Regions from separate parts of the Methylomagnum sp. genome, predicted to be linked through region 2. Evidence: predicted binding sites of a transcription regulator. Region 2 holds the regulator's gene; each other region holds the start of a gene.

Region 1 (6,088 bases), on a different contig from region 2:
GGGACCGGCCACAAACCGGGGCTTGCCATCCTTACCGAAGGTGAAAGTATCCGTGCAGTCCTTCGGATCAATATCACCGAAGATGTACCGGGCTTCATCGTAATCCGCATGGGGCTTGAATCCGAGATTCTGACCATATTCCACGCTCTGTTCCACCAATGCCCGGACCAAAGCAGGCTCGGCGAGGCCGAAGTTCTCGTTTCGATGGAGGGAGTTAATGGTGCTGTTGTATTCATGCATCTGCATCGCCCGGAGGAATGCCCCTCTCACCCCCATGCAATAAACATCCAGCCAAAACCCACCCACGATGACCTCGTCATCGTTGATTTTCCGGGCGATCAGGGTCGTGCCAAACCCATTAACGAATAGTGCCTGGGGAATCAGGCATTGGAAAATCGGGAATTTGCCGATTTCTTCCAAACTTTCCCGAATTACCTGCTCGGATTGCTCCTTCGTGAGATGTAGATACTGTACGTTATTTCCCTCGCGTTTGAGTTTCTTCTTAGCGAGTCGCGCTTGGCGTGCTGCGTCGTGTTGGCTAGCCATATCGGTTTTTTTAATATCCGTGTATTGGTGTTGGTTTAATCACTAAGCGAAAAGCTTAAGAATCCCGTAGGTCGGGCATGTATTCCATGCCAGACATCCGCTGCTTCGGGCGGTGCTGGCGTCGGGCATGGGCACATGCCCGCCCTACGCGGTGGGCGCTCCGAATCCCGCGCCAAGGATATAAAAAAAGCCCCGGCCTTGCGACCGGGGCTTTTTCGCGTATGAGCCTAAGCGGCGCGGCTTACATCATGCCGTCCATGCCGCCCATGCCACCCATGCCGCCCGGCATCATCGGGGCGTCATCCTTGGGTTCTTCGGCCACCATGGCCTCGGTGGTAATCATCAGGCCAGCGACCGACGCGGCGTTCTGCAACGCGGTGCGGGTCACCTTGGCCGGGTCGAGAATGTCCATGGCCACCATGTCGCCGTATTCGCCAGTGGCGGCGTTGTAGCCGAAGTTGCCTTCGCCTTCCGCGACCTTGTTCAGCACCACGGAAGATTCATCGCCCGCGTTGGCGACGATCTGGCGCAGCGGCTCTTCCATGGCGCGGCGCAGGATGCTGATGCCGACATCCTGGTCGTGGTTGGCGCCCTTCAGCTCCTTCAGGCTTTGCAGCGCACGGACCAGCGCGACGCCGCCGCCGGGCACGATGCCTTCCTCAACCGCAGCGCGGGTGGCGTGCAGGGCGTCTTCGACGCGGGCCTTCTTTTCCTTCATTTCCACTTCGGTGGCCGCGCCGACCTTGATGACCGCCACGCCGCCCGCCAGCTTGGCGAGGCGTTCTTGCAGCTTCTCCTTGTCGTAATCGGACGAGGCGTCCTCAGCCTGCTTGCGGATTTGGAGAACGCGGCCCTGAATCTGCTCCACGCTGCCCGCGCCGTCGATGATGGTGGTTTCTTCCTTGGTGATCTGGACCTTCTTCGCGGTGCCCAGGTCGCCTAGGCCCGCCTTTTCCAGGCTCAGGCCGATTTCCTCGGCAATCACGGTGCCGCCGGTCAGGACGGCGATGTCTTCCAGCATGGCCTTGCGGCGGTCGCCGAAGCCCGGCGCCTTCACGGCGGCCACTTTCAGGATGCCGCGCATGTTGTTGACCACCAGGGTGGCGAGGGCTTCGCCTTCCACGTCCTCGGCGATGATCAAGAGCGGGCGGCCCGACTTGGCGACGCCTTCCAGCACCGGCAGCATGTCGCGGATGTTGGAAATTTTCTTCTCGCAGATCAGGATCAGCGGGTTTTCGAGTTCCGCGCTCATGCTCTGCTGGTTGTTGATGAAATAGGGGGACAGGTAGCCACGGTCGAACTGCATACCCTCGACCACGTCCAGGGTGTTTTCGAGGCCGGAGCCGTCCTCCACGGTGATGACGCCTTCCTTGCCGACCTTGTCCATGGCGTCGGCGATGATCTTGCCGATGCTCTCGTCGGAGTTGGCTGAGATGGAGCCGACCTGGGCGATGGCGTTGCTGTCGGCGCAGGGCACGGACATGGCGTGGATGGATTCGACAGCGGCGGTGGTGGCTTTGTCGATGCCCCGCTTCAGGTCCATGGGGTTCATGCCGGCGGCGACGGCCTTCAAGCCTTCAACCAGGATGGACTGGGCCAGCACGGTGGCGGTGGTGGTGCCGTCGCCGGCCACGTCGGACGTTTGGGAAGCGACTTCCTTCACCATCTGGGCACCCATGTTCTCGAACTTGTCCTTCAGTTCGATTTCCTTGGCGACGGACACGCCGTCCTTGGTGACGGTCGGGGCGCCGAAGCTCTTTTCCAGGACCACGTTGCGGCCTTTCGGGCCGAGGGTCACCTTCACCGCGTGGGCCAGGATGTTCACGCCGCGAACCATGCGGACACGGGCGTCGTCGCCGAATCTTACGTCTTTAGCTGCCATGTTTGATTTACCTTGTGTCGTTCAATTTTTCAATTTGGGGAAAGGCGGCGGGCTGAGGGCTTAGTCTTCCAGCACCGCGATGATGTCGTCTTCGCGCATCACGAGGATTTCTTGGCCGTCGATCTTCACTTCGGTGCCGGCGTATTTGCCGAACAGCACCTTGTCGCCCGCCTTCACGGCGAGGGCGCGCACCTGGCCGTTGTCCAGCGGCTTGCCCTTGCCCACGGCGACCACTTCGCCGCGAATCGGCTTTTCGGCGGCGGAGTCGGGGATCACGATGCCGCCCGGCGAGGTGCGTTCTTCTTCCAGGCGCTTCACGATTACCCGGTCATTTAAGGGACGAATACTCATCGGTTTCTCCTATAGTTGCGTGGTTTGAATGGGTTGTCTGTTAAGGCCCGCTGTTAGCACTCGGCCAAAGAGAGTGCCAATCATAGTCATCCGCTTTGCCGTGTCAAGGCGATAGAGCTTGTCAACCCCGAAAGGAGCACAGTCGCCCATGCCAACCGGACCTTCCCATAGGCCCACTGAAATGGTGTCGCTGATCCACGGCTTCAAGGGGCCACCATCCTTTGAATGAGCAGCGGCCCAAACGAATGGGCACGCGCCGATGGTTCGTGGAAATCGGCGCGCCGATACGATTGAATTGTTTCTGCAGGATGGAAAGGCGCGGATGCGCATCAATCTAGGCGCGGCGCGGGCGGCGGGCTTGCGGCTTGGCTCGAAGCCGCTCGGCTGGCGGAGATTGGGAAGGCGCCGTAGAGGACAAGCGCGGGAAGCCTTCCAAAGGACATAACTTGGCGGCTTGGTCCAACGAATGGCTTGCACGTTTACTGATACATAACATTTCCACCCCAAGAATATTATCGTGAGCGTCATAGTCGAGAATCAAGCCGGGTTTTATCTCCTCGGTTTTTTTCAACCTCTCCCGTCGCAAGCTCAACGTATAACGCATCGGCTTCTTGGTCGAATTCGATTTTCATAGCCCTACCCCTGCTCCTTCCGATACGCCTCCAACACATTATGCACCGCCCCAATCCGCCCCAAGGCATGGCTCAACTGCCCCAGGTCGGCCACTTCGGCGGTGATGTGCATGACCACCGACTGGTCCTTCGGCTCGGTGCGGCTGTTGGTGCTGAGGATATTGATATGCTCAGCGGCCAGGATGTGGGTGATGTCCTTGAGCAAGCCCTTCCGGTCCAGCGCCCGGACCTCGATTTCCACCGGAAAGGCTTCCGGCTCCACGCCCCAGGCCACGTCGATCAAGCGGCCATGCTTCTCCGGCGAGAGCTGGATAATATTCACGCAATCCTGCCGGTGAATGGCGATGCCCCGCCCCAGGGTCACATAGCCAATGATGGCGTCGCCCGGCTGAGGCTCGCAGCAGCGCGAGGTGTGCGTCAGCAGGTTCCGCACGCCCTGGATGGTGATTTCCTCGGTGGCCTTGCCCGCCGGGATGGGCTTCCGCACCGGCGCCACGGGCGGCTTGGGCGGATGCCAATCGGGCAGCTTTAGCACATTCGCCAATTGCGCGGCGGCAATATCGCCCCGCCCGATGGCCAATAGCAAATCATCGCCACGGGGCAGATGGAAATGCCGGGCCAACTCCTCCAAGTCCATTTCCCTCGCGCCCAGCTTGTGCCGTTCCCGGTCCAGAATGGTCTTCCCGGCCCGCAGATGCTTCTCGTGATCCTGTTGCCGGAACCACGCCCGAATCTTGCCCCGCGCATGGTTGGTCTTGATGTAGCCGAGATGCGAGTCGAGCCAGCCCAGGCTAGGCCCGCCGTGCTTGGCGGTGAGGATTTCCACCTTCTCGCCGGACTTGAGCGTATAGGTCAGCGGCACCATCCGCCCATTCACCTTGGCGCCCCGGCAGCGGTGGCCCACCTCGGTGTGGATGCCATAGGCGAAATCCAGCGGCGTCGCGCCCTTCCGCAGGCGGATCACCTGCCCCTTGGGCGTCAGCACGAAAATCTGGTCCTCGAACAACTCGGAACGGAAGGATTCCAGAATGCTCCGGTCGTCCTCGTCCTTGTTTTCCAAGAGCCGCCGCAGGGCATTGATGTTGCGGGTCAAGGCGTCGTCCTGTTTGCCGCCCTCCTTATAACGCCAATGAGCGGCTACGCCGTATTCCGCGAAGGAATGCATGGCCTCGGTGCGAATCTGGACTTCCATCGGCCTCCCGTTCTCCCCCACCACCACGGTGTGCAGGGATTGATAGCCGTTCTGCTTGGGATTGGCGATGTAGTCGTCGAACTCCTTGGGGATGTGCAGCCACAGGCCATGCACCAGCCCCAGCACGGCATAACAGGTCGGCACGTCGTCCACGATCACCCGTACGGCGTGCAGGTCGTACAACTCATCCACTGGTACCTCCTTGCGGGTCATTTTGCGGTGGATGCTGTAGATGTGCTTGGGTCGCCCGAACACCCGCGCATGGACGCCCGCCTGCTCAAGCGCCTGCCGCAACTCGCTGATGAAGCGGTGGATGAAGCTTTCCCGCTCGGCCCGGTTGGCGGCCAGGGATTTGGCGAGGCGCTTGTATTCGTCCGGGTCCAGGTAGCGGAACGACAGGTCTTCCAGCTCCCACTTGAGTTGCCCCACGCCCAGCCGGTTGGCGAGGGGCGCGAACAGGTCCAGGGTTTCCAGGGCGATCCTGCGACGCGGAGCCTCGTCCTGATCCTTCAGCACCCGCAGCCGTTGCAGCCGGTAGGCCAGCTTCACCAGCACCACCCGCACGTCGTTCACCACCGCCAGCAACATGCTGCGCAGTAGCTCCGCCTGATTCGGCTCCTTCACTTCCGAAGGCCGGTACTCGTCGAAGGTGTTCAGCCAGTTGGCCTTTTGCACCAAGTCGGCGGTGGTTTCACCAAACCGCTCCTTGATGAGGTGCTGGTCGTAGTGTTCCCGGAGGTAGGGATCGCTCAGCAGCGCCACCAATACGGTGGTCGCGTCCACCCGCAGGTTGTGCAGGACGTTGGCGACGTCGATGCCACGGGGCCGCACCAGGGTATCCCGGTCCCGTGCATGGATCGCCAAATCCAAGGCGGCGGCGATGCTTTTTTGATCTTCGGGCTTATACCCGGCGGTGAGGCGGGCCAGCAGTTCGTCGCTGGGCTGGGCGGAAATGTCGGCGTGATAGAGGGAATGTTTCATCGGATCGGCTGGACCAATCGGGGGTAATCCTGTCGAAAAGTATGCAGCAATCGAACCACAGCCAAGGCGGACGGAAAACCGGCCTTTTGGCCGGGTTAAGCCATGGCCTAGCGGGAAGCGGGGCATTTATACCTTGTTGTGGCGGCGTGGGGGGAGATGGGTTTGTTCATACGGGTTTGATTTCGGCCATCCCGGCCAAACCTTGCGCGTCTCCCGACACCGGAAATGAATTTTCACTTGAGTTCCGTAGGTCGGGCATGTACTCATGCCCGACGCCAGCACTGAACGGTGGTGGCTCCATGGGTGGGGACGGAACAGAGAAAAATCAAGCATTCGCCGGGCAATCCCACCCGCTCGTTTTCAGGCAGTTCCGTAGATCGGGCATGTACTCATGCCCGACGCCATCGCCTGGGCCAAGTAACGTCGGGCATGGAATACATGCCCGACCCACCCGATGGCTGTGGCAGAATCACCCCGCCCTGACTACAACCACAATCATCGCCC
Region 2 (6,088 bases):
GCCCAAACGAATGGCGAAAAATTCAGCAAGGATTAGGCCACACATCAATTTACTGGCGCATCCTGGCGACGAAACTTTCTTGGCCTTTCCCACGGGACTCCGTGACCCTTTGACGCTTATCGGCCAACCCAGCTATTCATTCGACCCGATAGCGATGAATTTCTCACGCTGCCACAGCTTAGACCGACCGCTCGGCCTCTTCCTCAATATTCAGCATTTCTTCGGCATGGGCCAAGGTTTGTTGCGTCACCCGAAGGCCGCCCAGCATCCGGGCGATTTCTCGGGTCCGCTCGGCACCAGCGAGCGGACGGACGGACGACTGAGTCACCCCGCCCTGGCTGGTCTTTTCCACTAGCAAATGCTGATGCCCCTGCGCCGCGACTTGCGGCAAATGAGTCACGCAGAATACCTGCCATCCTTGCTGTCCCAACATACGTAGTTTTTGCCCGACAATCTCCGCGACGCCTCCGCCGATGCCGGTGTCCACTTCGTCGAAAATCAGGGTGGGCACGGTTTTGGAATCAGTGGCGGCAACCTGGATGGCGAGACTAATGCGGGACAATTCACCGCCCGACGCGACCCGCGCCAGTGGACGCGGCGGCAAGCCTGGGTTGGCGCTGACCAGCAATTCGACCTGATCGAAGCCGTGCGGCGTCGGTTCCTTGGGTTCCGAGCCACTGACCTGAACAACCAATTCGCCCTGCGGCATGCCCAGCTCCCGGATGATAGACGAAATCCGTTTCCCCATGCCGGTGGCCGCATTCCGTCGCCGCTTCGACAATTGCTCGGCCATCTGGGCATATTCCGCCGCCACCTGCGCCAACTCTTCCCGCAGCGTCGCCAAGGTCTCGGAGTCATGGGACATGGCGTTCAGTTCGGCCCGAAGCTTATCCAAGTGGCCGGACAGTTCTTCGGGCCGGGTCTGGTGTTTGCGAGCCAGCCTATGGACATCCGCCAAGCGTTGCTCCAGCCAGTCAAACCGGGCGGGATCGGCTTCCATGCTCTCCAATTCGCGGCGCAATTGCAAAGAGGCTTCCTTCACTTGGACTTGAGCCTCGCCCAACATCGTCACGGTTTCTTCAAGTCCGGGGGCCAGTTGGCATAACTCGGTCAGCGCGTTGACGGCCTGGGCCAGCGCGGCGTTAACCGACTGCCGCTCGTCCTCGTAGAGAAGCTCCAACTGGCTTTGTCCGGTGGCAAGGATTCTGCCGATGTTCGCCTGCAAGACATGCTCTTCGACCAGCGCGGAATAATCCAGCCCGGCAATGTCGTGCTGCTCCAATTCCTCGATTTGATAGCGCAACAACTCCTCGCGGGAGGCTTGATCCCTGGCAGCCGTTGCACGCCGCGCCAACTCGTCATGCAGATTCCGCCAGCGACGGTAAAGTCCATCGACTTTCTCCAGCCACCCGGCGTTCCCCGCCACCTCGTCGAGCAAGCGCCGTTGCTCGACCGCTTTTAAAAGCTGAACATGGGCGTGCTGCCCATGAATTTCCACCAGCCCCGCGCCCAATTCCTGCAAGGATTGCAGCGTCACGGGTCGGCCATTGATGAATGACTTGGAGCGCCCGTCCCGGCCAATGACGCGCCGGACCAAGCATTCGCCTTCCTCGGTCAGTTCATTGTCATCCAGCCATTGGCTTGCTGCCGGGCTATCAGCCAGATTAAAGGAAAGATTAATTTCCGCTCGCGCCGCGCCGGGACGGATGAAGCCCGAGTCGGCCCGGTCGCCCAGCGCCAAGCCAAGCGCGGTCAACAGAATGGATTTGCCAGCCCCGGTTTCCCCGGTCAACACGGTGAGGCCGGACGCGAATTCAAGGTCCAACGCCTCGACCACGGCCAGGTCGCGGATTCCCAGACTTACCAGCATGACTAGTTCCGATACCCCGAACTCCAGTTAAGCTTGGCCCTGAGAATTTCAAAGAAGTCGTAATTCAAGGGATGCAGGATTCGGAACGTCTGGCTTTCCTTGCCGATTTCGATCCGGTCGGTGATTTCGACATTAGGGATGGAGACATTGTCACAGATCACCTGGGCCTTGAATTGCTTGCTGGATCGAAACGCGATGCCAATCACGCTGGCGTCATCGACCACGATGGGCCGGTTGGTCAAGGTATGGGGGTTGATGGGCGCCAAGACAATGGCCTTGAGCGTGGGGGAGAGAATCGGCCCCCCGGCGGACAGGGCGTAGGCGGTGGAGCCGGTGGGCGTGGAGACGATCAGGCCGTCGGAGCGCTGGGAATTCAGGAACGCGCCGTTGATGGAGGTTTCGATTTCGATCATGCTGGCCGGATTGCCGCTGCGGACCACCACCTCGTTGATGGCGGTATGCGTATATAAAAGCTTGTCCTCCCGCATGATCTTCGCGTACAGGATGACACGCTCTTCTTCGCTGTACCTGCCATCCAGGATGTCATCCAGATAAATCGCGATGTCATCCGGCGAAATATCCACCAAAAACCCCAAGCGCCCCAGGTTCACGCCAATCAGCGGAATATCGAACTCGGCCAGTCCCCGCGCCGCCGTCAGCAGGGTGCCATCCCCGCCCACCACGATTGCCAAGTCGCAGCCCCGGCCAATCTCGGCGACAGTGCCGGTTTCCGGGGTGGCACCCTTGATGAATGGCGCGGAATCATTTTCAACCACGACCCGCAGCCCACGTCGGGCCAGATGACGGTATAGCTCGGTGAGCGTCTCGGCGATACGCTCGGCGTCGGATTTCCCGATCAGGGCGGCTGTTCGGAATTTTGCTGACATCACTATGAAACGGTTAATTCCCAGATAGTCCGTCGGCGGTGGCCGAACGGACTCCCGAATTTGAGAGATTCTAGAACTCTTCGATCCCTATTCCGGGATGGAATATGGCCTGCCCACGGATTTTGAAGCCTTTTTGCTATGGTATGAGCTTCTTGACACGTTATCTAGGGGTTGATAATTTTTGGCACTCAACGGCCTAGAGTGCCAAGCCCCCTTCCCGCCAGGAAACCCGTGCCCACATACCCCCAGTTGAGTGAACGCGCCCAGCATCTTTTTAAAGTGCTGGTGGAACGCTATATCAACGACGGCCAGCCAGTCGGCTCCCGTGCCCTGGCCCGTGACGCGGGACTCAACCTCAGCCCGGCCACCATCCGCAATGTCATGGCGGACCTGGAAGACCTCGGACTCATCACCGCCCCCCACACCTCGGCGGGCCGGATGCCCACGGTCACGGGCTATCGGCTGTTCATCGACACGCTGCTGACGGTCAAGCCGCTGCATCTGGATGTGATCCGCCAACTCCGCCACGACCTGGACATCCACGACACCCCCGATGATCTCCTGGAAACCGCCTCCCGACTGCTATCCGAGGTCTCCCACATGGCGGGCGTCGTCACCCTGCCCCGCCGCGACAGCGTGTCGTTCCGGCACATCGAATTCCTGCCGCTGTCGGACCAGCGCATCCTGGTCATCCTGGTCACGGACGAGCGGGAGGTCCACAACAAGATCATCCACGCGCCCCGCTCCTTCTCCAGCGCCGACCTGCAAGCCGCCGCCAATTTCCTGAACGCCACCTACGCGGGCAAGGCCATGGAGTTGATCCGCGAAAGCCTGATTCAAGACCTCACCGAGACCCGCGACCGGCTCGGGCAGGAAATCATCGACGCCGCCGCCATCGCCGAACTGGCGCTGAAAGAGGAACCGGAGCCGCGCCGCAAACCCTTCGTGCTGACCGGCGAAATCAACCTGATGGACTTCTCCGAACTCGCCAGCATGGAGCGGCTGCGCGGCCTGTTCGAGACCTTCCATCAAAAGGAAGACATCGTCCACCTCCTCGACCGCTGCATCGAAACCCCCGGCGTGAAGATTTTCATCGGCGAGGAGTCCGGCCACCGGGCCTTCGACCAATGCAGCCTGGTTACGGCGTCCTACTCCATCAACGACCACGCGGTCGGCGTGCTGGGCGTCATCGGCCCCACCCGCATGGAATACGAGCGGGTCATTCCCTTGGTGGATTTGACCGCCAAATTGGTGGGCGCGGCCTTGAATCACAAATCCCTGTCCCCATCTTAGCCGGAAGATTTTTCCGTAATCTTACCCCGCCCATGCGTTCCCGCCGGGGCCGTGGGTTTGCCCCTTATATTTTTCGACTATCCGCAGACCAGGAGCCGCAGTAGATGAGCCAAGACGACGCTTTGCCCGAAGAGGCACTGATTACCACGGACGAGACCCCAGAGAACGTCACCGAGGAACCGGACGTATCGGCACTTGAATCCACCCCCATCGAACAGCTTGCCGAGGAACTGGCGGCGGCCAACCGCAAGGCCGAGGAGAACTGGGACAAATTCGTCCGCGTCCAGGCGGAGATGGAAAACCTCAAGCGCCGCGCCGAAAAAGACCTGACCAACGCCCACAAATTCGCCCTGGAGAAATTCTCCAGAGAATTACTCAGTGTGGTGGACAGCCTGGAACTGGGCCTACAAGCCGCCGCCGGGGAATCGGCGGAAGTCGAGAAGCTCCGCGAAGGCATGACGCTGACCCACAAGCAATTGCTGACGGTGCTGGAGAAATTCAATGTGCGGGGCATCGACCCGGTGGGCGAGAAGTTCAACCCGGATTTCCACCAAGCCATGGCTATGCAGCCCGCGCCGGACGCCGAGCCGAATACAGTCATCAAGGTCTTCCAAAAAGGCTATCTGCTCAACGACCGGCTGCTGCGCCCGGCGATGGTGGTCATCGCCCAAGCCTAGAAAAGCCCACGGGGCCGCGCCGAAAAAACCAACTTGAAATAAACCGGCCCGCCCCCATATCGACCAACAAGCGTAATCACGTCACTCACAAGACCTAGACAAGACTGGAGATTTACATGGCAAGAATCATCGGCATCGACTTGGGCACCACGAATTCCTGCGTGGCGATCCTCGACGGGGACAAGCCCCGCGTCATCGAGAATTCCGAAGGCGCCCGCACCACCCCGTCCATCATCGCGTACAGCTCCGACAACGAAATCCTGGTGGGCCAGTCGGCCAAGCACCAGGCCGTCACCAACCCGAAGAACACCTTGTACGCGGTCAAGCGCCTGATTGGTCGCCGCTTCAAGGACTCGGTGGTGCAGAAGGACATCCATCTGGTCCCGTACAAAATCGTCGAAGCGGACAACGGCGATGCTTGGATCGAGGTCAACGGCAAGAAGATGGCCGCGCCGGAAATTTCCGCCCGCGTCTTGATGAAGATGAAGAAGGACGCGGAAGCCTTCCTGGGCGAAGAAGTCAGAGAAGCCGTCATCACCGTGCCGGCCTATTTCAACGACTCCCAGCGCCAAGCCACCAAGGATGCCGGTCGCATCGCCGGGCTAGAAGTCAAGCGCATCATCAACGAGCCGACCGCCGCCGCCATGGCGTTCGGTCTGGACCGCAAGCATGGCGACATGAAGGTGGCCGTGTACGACCTGGGCGGCGGCACCTTCGACATCTCCATCATCGAAATCGCCGAGGTCGATGGCGAGCATCAGTTTGAAGTGCTGTCCACCAATGGCGATACCCACCTGGGCGGTGAGGACTTCGACCTTAGGATCATCGACTGGATCTGCGACGAGTTCAAAAAGGACAACGGCATCGACCTGCACAACGATCCGCTGGCCCTGCAACGCCTGAAAGAAGCGGCGGAAAAGGCCAAGATCGAGCTGTCGTCCAGCCAGCAGACCGAGATCAATCTGCCCTATGTCACTGCCGACGCCAGCGGCCCGAAGCACCTGAATTTGAAGCTGACCCGCTCCAAGCTGGAAGCCTTGGTCGAGGACTTGATCCTCAACACCCGTGGCCCCTGCCAAACCGCGCTGAAGGATTCTGGCCTCAAGACCAGCGAAATCGACGAAATCATCCTGGTGGGTGGCCAAACCCGGATGCCCAAAGTTCAGGAAATCGTGAAGGAGATTTTTGGCAAGGAACCGCGCAAGGACGTGAACCCCGACGAAGCCGTCGCGCTCGGCGCGGCCATTCAGGGCGGCGTGTTGGGCGGCCAGGTCAAGGACGTGCTGCTGTTGGACGTGACCCCGCTGTCGCTGGGTATCGAAACCCTGGGCGGCGTCATGACCAAGCTGATCGAGAAGAAC
Region 3 (6,088 bases), on a different contig from region 2:
CTTTTCTTGGGCGGATGGCTATGAGGTGGGGCGAGAAAGGGCGGCGGAGGCGCGATGGATTGGCCCGCTGGGTGTGGCGGGCGCGATCCGGCGTTCGTAGTCCCACCCTTAGGCGGTTATTCGCCTCCGGGAAAACCGCCTAAAGGCGGGGCTACGAGCCAAGGGCTGACCTAGTGAACAAGCTCCGGTCGCGCCTTCCGGGCGCGGGAAAATCCCCCGGCCAAAAGGCCCAGGCCCAACAGCGCCAGCGTCGCCGGCTCGGGCAGTGTGCCGCCGTTTCCGCCGCCGCCGATGGCCGCCGAGAAGTTGCCCGAGACATTGGAGGCGAAGCCGCACAAGGTTTGATTCGGGGCCAAGCCGCACAGGCCCACCGGCGGCGTCACATTGGTGAAGCCCAGGCTGATGGCCCGGTCCAGCCCCAGCGAGGCGGGCGCGATCAGGTCGGAGGTGAAGGTCACGTTGCCGCCGGGGGTGCCGGTGGACAGGGTCAGGCTGGGGCCGGAGCCGAACACGGCGTCGTTGAAGACGCCGGACAGGTAGTTCGTGCCGCTCCCGCCCGCGCCGGCGGTGATCGTGAACGATCCGCCGAAAGGCTGGATGACGAATGAGCCACCCACTAGCTGGGCGGAATCCTGGCTGGTGGCGGTCAGGCTGAAGAAGGCGGCGAGGGGCGTGGCGACGCCCGCGCTGGGGTCGATGGTGGTGATTTGAATCGGCGCGTCGGTGGCCGAAATCGTCGTGGCCGGACCCAGTTGAGTGCCGGTGATGGTGTCGGCGGCGCCCGCTTGGCCGAACACCAGAATGGTGGAAGCCCAAGCGCCCGGTGCCGCTGACGCCAGCGCGGCCCCGGCCAGCATTCCTCGCAGAATCGCCGGGATGGGCCGCTGTGTTGCCGTGTTCAAAATACCGTCCATGTCGTCGCCTCCTGAATGACTGAAAAAAATGAGGTCTTCCGGCGCGAGCGGCGGCGTGTCCCGCCGGTTCGCCATTCGCTAAGGATTGGCCCGCGTCCCGCCCGCCCCGCGTTTTTCTGGTGCCGAAGGGAACGCCATCGTCGGCATTCCCGACCGCGCAAAAAGGCGGGGCTTTCCTCCAATTAAAACGCCGGAACGCCCCCTAACTTTTGGCAGGCATTCACCGGGGAATATCCAGGATTAGCACTAAAGGACTACCGTTTACGCCCCGTGGCGGAGACGCCGGGAATAGGGTTCCACCCACTTTACGTCCGGGCCGGTGGACAGCATACTTGTGGCTTGCCAGCCCGCCGCCCATAACCCTTGTGAAGGACGCGAGCCTGATTGCTCGTCGTCTCGCGGGGAAATTATTTAAGTTGATCCCCTTATCTGAAAGATGCCGATGAACCCCATTCACTCCCGAAAGCTATACGCCGCCCTGTGGGCGATCCTCGCCGCCAACCTAGTGGCCTGCGCGGAAACGACCGTCGTGAGGAACGAGAAAGACCCGTGGGAAGACATGAACCGCAGCGTTCAGGGCTTCAACGATGACGTGGACGATTATGTGATGAAGCCGGTGGCCGAGGGCTACCGCTGGCTCATGCCGTCCCTGGTGGATATGGGCATCACGAACTTCTTCAGCAACGTCGACGACATCGGCGTGTTCGTCAACGACTTCCTGCAATTCAAGTGGGAGCAGGGCGGGATGGATTTTGGCCGGTTCGTGGTGAACACGGTGGCCGGGGGGGGCGGATTCGTCGATGTGGCGAGTGAGCTGGACATGCCCAAGCACAAGGAGGACTTCGACCAGACCTTGGCGGTGTGGGGCGTGCCCCAGGGTCCGTACTTGGTCCTGCCGGTGTTCGGCCCCGGCTCGCCCCGCTCCGTGCTGGGCATCGCCGGGGACTCGGCGACCAATCCCATCAACTTCGTCGCGCCCATGGCCGGGAGCATCCTGTCCGGCGCCCTCAACGCCGCCGACCATCGCGCCGATCTACTGGGTCTGAGCAAAATCGCCGACCAGGCCGCGACGGATCGCTACGAGTTCATCCGCAACGCCTATTTCCAGGAACGCAATTACCAAGTCCACGACGGCAACCCGCCGCTGGAGGAGGACTTGGAGAAGGAGATGGACGAGCAGATGAAGGAAGCTTCCGGCCAGCCGTGAGGGGGAGTGCTTCGCCGTTTTATCCCCATTCCCTTCTTACCAAGTGTAGGTTTTTGTCCCCTCTCCCGCCGGGAGAGGGTTAGGGTGAGGGGGTGAAAGGGATTTCTTCCTTACACGCCAGGCTTAGCGGGAGGGCTTTGTGGAAGAAATCCTTTTTTGCTCCCCTCACCCCACCCTCTCCCGGTGGGAGAGGGAGTCAGAAAGCTCCCGCCCCGGCCCAATCAGGCGAAAAAATCCCGCAGCTTCGATTCGATCATGCTCCACGGCACGATGAACGGCTTCTTGGCAATCTCGACGCTCAAGATATCGTCCAGAATCAGGTAACTGCCCTCGATGCCGTGGCCGACGAAATGGCCCGTCTGCCCGTCGCCGGAGAACTGGATGCCGTTCTTATGGGCGGCTGCCCGCGCTTGCGCGATGATCTCGTCGGGGTCGCGGTTCAATTTGACTTCAAAGGATTTGCTCATGATGGAAGGATTCGGAAAGAGTCTGGTTCTACGGAAAATCCGGGCCGGGCCGGGCCGGATTGGACGCGCCGCATATTAAACGAAATCGTCGGGAAGCGATTGATTTTGGACGGCGGCACGTTCGCCTTGCTATTCTTGGGGCGGCTTTCCCGCGCCGGCTCGCCCGGTGCTGAAGGGGGGAGCGGTCTCACTCAATACCAATAAATGTGCGCCTCGTCATGAGGACGAGAGCGGAGGACTGCAAATGCAATTGGAATCCATCCTGAAATCCTACGCACGCTATGCCCCGGTTTACGATCAGACCTTCGGCTGGCTACTCAGCTTCAAGGGCCGCTCCATGGCGGCTGGCGTCACCAACAAGCGCCCCGGCAAAGTCCTTGAAGTGGGCGTCGGCACCGGCATTAGCCTGTCCTATTACCGCAAGGAGCATGAAGTCCACGGCATCGACATTTCCCCCGACATGCTGCGCCTGGCCGAACGGCGGGTGGGTCGGCAGAAGCTTTCCCACGTCTCCAGCCTGAGCATCATGGACGCCCGTGAGTTGGAGTACGAGGACCAAAGCTTCGACGCGGTGGTCGCGGCCTATGTGATGTCGGTGGTGCCGGAACCGCAGCGGGTGATGCGGGAAATCGAGCGAGTACTCAAGCCCGGCGGGGATGTGGTGATCGTCAACCACTTCGCGGCGGAGAAGGGGTTTAGGCGCAATGTCGAATCCCTCCTGGCCCCGCTCTCCCACAAGCTGGGCTGGCGGCCCGACATGCCGGAGGAGGAAATCCTCGGCCACACCTCGCTGCGGGAAGTGAAGCGCCACAACCTGCCGCCCTTGGGCATGTTCACCATGCTGCATTTGAAGAAGGATTATTGACGAAAGCATGTAGGTCGGGCTTCAGCCCGACCTGCGGCAAGCCGGGGGACGGGGTCAGGCTAAAGCCCGACCTACATTGTCGGCACGTCATCCATTTCCTAAAAAACAAGGCGACCTAGGTCGCCTTGTTTTTCTCCGTCGCTCGCCGCACCGGACTTATGCGGCGAGGCACAGTTTCAGCCGCTTCATGGCGGTGTTCTCCAACTGCCGGATGCGCTCGGCCGAGACGTTGTAGCGGGTCGCGAGGTCGTGCAGGGTGAGCTTCTGCTCGCTCAGCCACCGGCTGGTGACGATGTCCCGGCTGCGCTCGTCCAAGTCCTTGATGGCGGCGATCAAGCGCTGCTCTTTATGCTGGCCCCAATCGCTGTTTTCCAACAGGTCCGCCGGGTCGGCATTTTCTTGTTGCAGATAATGGACCGGGGCGGTCAGGTCTTTTTCATCGCTGTCCGCGTCGGTGCCGGGGTCGAAGGCCACGTCCTGATTGTTCAGGCGGCTTTCCATTTCGAACACCGTCTCCACATCCACGCCCAATTCCTCGGCCACCGTGGTGGCCTCCTCGCGGTTCAGCCAGCCCAGGCGGTTCTTGAACTTGCGCAGGTTGAAGAACAGCTTGCGCTGGGCCTTGGTGGTGGCGACCTTGACGATGCGCCAGTTCTGGATGATGAATTCGTGGATTTCCGCCTTGATCCAATGCACCGCGAAGGACACCAGCCGCACGCCCACATCCGGGTTGTAGCGCTTGACCGCCTTCATCAGGCCGATGTTGCCCTCTTGGATCAGGTCTGGCAGCGGCAGTCCGTATCCCATGTAACCCCTGGCGACGTGGACGACGAAGCGCAGATTCGCCAGCACCAGCAGCCGGGCCGCTTCCAAATCGTTCTCATCACGCAGCCGGACGGCCAGCGCCCGCTCTTCGTCCGCACTCAGGCGCGGCAGGCGGTTGACGTTGGCGACGTACTCTTCAATGGAACCCAGCGAAAGATTAACCGGAAGAGTGAGTGCGTTGCTCATGTGTAGTCCCTGTTGTTGAGGTTGGGCAAATCTTAGCACTCATAGACAGGGAGTGCTAAGGGATTGTTCCCGGCCTCTGGGAGGACCGCCTCGGTTTTCAAAACCGAGGCGGTCTAATCGCGCAATGCCTTACGGATCAAGCCTGCGCAGATGATACGTCGCCACGGCAAAAGCACCCGCCACGCCCAGCAGAACCGAAACGCCCAGCAGCCAGCCAGTATCCACAAACCCCAGATAGGTCAGCCGGAACGGGCTGCCATAAAGCTCCGCCAACCGGGTGGCGGGGGCGTGTAGCAACAGAATCAGCAAACCGCTCAACAACCAGGCGAGGACGCCGCCGAGGAATCCATACCAGAATCCGGCGTACAGAAAGGGCCGGCGGATGAAGCCGTCGGTGGCGCCGAGCAGCTTGGTCACGGCGATGTCTTCGCGGCGCTGCTGAAGCTCCAGCCGGATGGTGTTGCCCACGGTGAACAGCACGCCGAAGGCCAGCAGCAGGCCGAACACCCGGATGCCCCGCTCGGCCACATCCAGCATGGCCCGGAGCTTTTGCAGCCATTCCGTATCGAACTGGGCGAAGTCCGCCTCCGGCAGCTTCCCCAGTTCGGCGAGCAAGGCTTCCATCGCGGCGGGATCGGCCAGCGAATCCTGGGCCTTGATGCTGATGACCACCGGCAGCGGGTTGGCGTTCAGCGCCCGGAGCGCCTCGCCGAAGCCGCTGTAGGTCTGCAACTCTTTCAGCCCCGCCTCCTTGGTGATGAGGGTGGTTTCCGCGACGCGGGGATGCTTTTTCAGCCGCTCCGCCAGCTTGCGGCCCACCTCGTTGGACAGGTCCGGCTTAAGGAACAGCGAAATCCGGCTGGTGGATTCCAGTCCCGCGCTGGCCTCGCGGGCGTTGTCCACCAGAACGTGCAGGCTGGCGGGCAGGGTCAGGGCGATGGCGATGACCAGCACGGTCAAAGTGCTGGCGACGGGCGTCTGCCGCAGCCGCCTGAGGCTGTCCTTGAATATCTCCCACTGCAACGCGCCATACGCGCCCAATTGATCCCACAGCCCCGACAAATAGCGGACCAAGCGCGGCTGGGGCGTGTGGAAGGCCCGGTGTCGGCGTTTCGCCATGGCTCAGCCCCCCTTCAGCAACTGGCCTTCGCGCAGCCGCAGGGTCCGGCTGCCCAGCCGCGAAATCAGCCCCAGATCATGGCTGGCGATCAGCACGGCCACGCCGACGGCGCTGAATTCCCGGAACAGGGCCATGATTTCCGCCGCCAAGTCCGGGTCCAGGTTGCCGGTGGGTTCGTCGGCCAGGATCAACAAGGGCTTGTGGACGATGGCGCGGGCGATGCCGATGCGTTGCTGCTCGCCGCCGGACAGGGTGGGCGGATAGCGCCGCTCTTTCCGCAGCAGGCCGACCTTGTCCAGTGCGGCCCGCACCCGCCGCCCGATTTCCGCCGGGCCGTAGCCCGCGATGAGCAGGGGCAGGGCCACGTTGTCGAACACCGTGCGGTCGTGCAGCAGGCGGTAGTCCTGGAAAATCAGACCGAGCTTGCGGCGCAGGTGGGGGATCTGGCGGCGCGAGATGGCCTGGATTTCCTGCCCATCGAACACGATCTTGCCCCGGCTGGGC

Evidence for each region. Region 2 encodes HrcA, which represses chaperone genes, less so after heat shock. Its sites were predicted from a motif close to TNTTAGCACTCNNNNNNNNNGAGTGCTAANA; they were not measured.
Region 1: a site for HrcA is predicted at 2,831-2,861, ahead of groES (co-chaperone GroES). Genes of this name have one in related genera too.
Region 3: a site for HrcA is predicted at 4,495-4,525, ahead of rpoH (RNA polymerase sigma factor RpoH). Genes of this name have one in related genera too.

The regions. Positions count from the first base shown of each region.
Region 1 is NZ_JBTEKS010000022.1:2,845-8,932, reverse strand. It holds gene ACXWUF_RS03455 (hypothetical protein) at 1-546, opposite strand, end outside; gene groL (chaperonin GroEL) at 788-2,428, opposite strand; gene groES (co-chaperone GroES) at 2,489-2,779, opposite strand; gene ACXWUF_RS03440 (hypothetical protein) at 3,114-3,320, opposite strand; gene ACXWUF_RS03435 (DUF2283 domain-containing protein) at 3,304-3,411, opposite strand; gene ACXWUF_RS03430 (RelA/SpoT family protein) at 3,416-5,584, opposite strand.
Region 2 is NZ_JBTEKS010000001.1:49,375-55,462, reverse strand. It holds gene recN (DNA repair protein RecN) at 179-1,870, opposite strand; gene ACXWUF_RS00230 (NAD(+) kinase) at 1,873-2,757, opposite strand; gene hrcA (heat-inducible transcriptional repressor HrcA) at 2,989-4,050, shown strand; gene grpE (nucleotide exchange factor GrpE) at 4,173-4,727, shown strand; gene dnaK (molecular chaperone DnaK) at 4,844-6,088, shown strand, end outside.
Region 3 is NZ_JBTEKS010000060.1:1,067-7,154, reverse strand. It holds gene ACXWUF_RS07090 (PEP-CTERM sorting domain-containing protein) at 171-914, opposite strand; gene ACXWUF_RS07085 (MlaA family lipoprotein) at 1,357-2,121, shown strand; gene ACXWUF_RS07080 (hypothetical protein) at 2,343-2,588, opposite strand; gene ACXWUF_RS07075 (class I SAM-dependent methyltransferase) at 2,833-3,453, shown strand; gene rpoH (RNA polymerase sigma factor RpoH) at 3,610-4,464, opposite strand; gene ftsX (permease-like cell division protein FtsX) at 4,594-5,583, opposite strand; gene ftsE (cell division ATP-binding protein FtsE) at 5,587-6,088, opposite strand, start outside.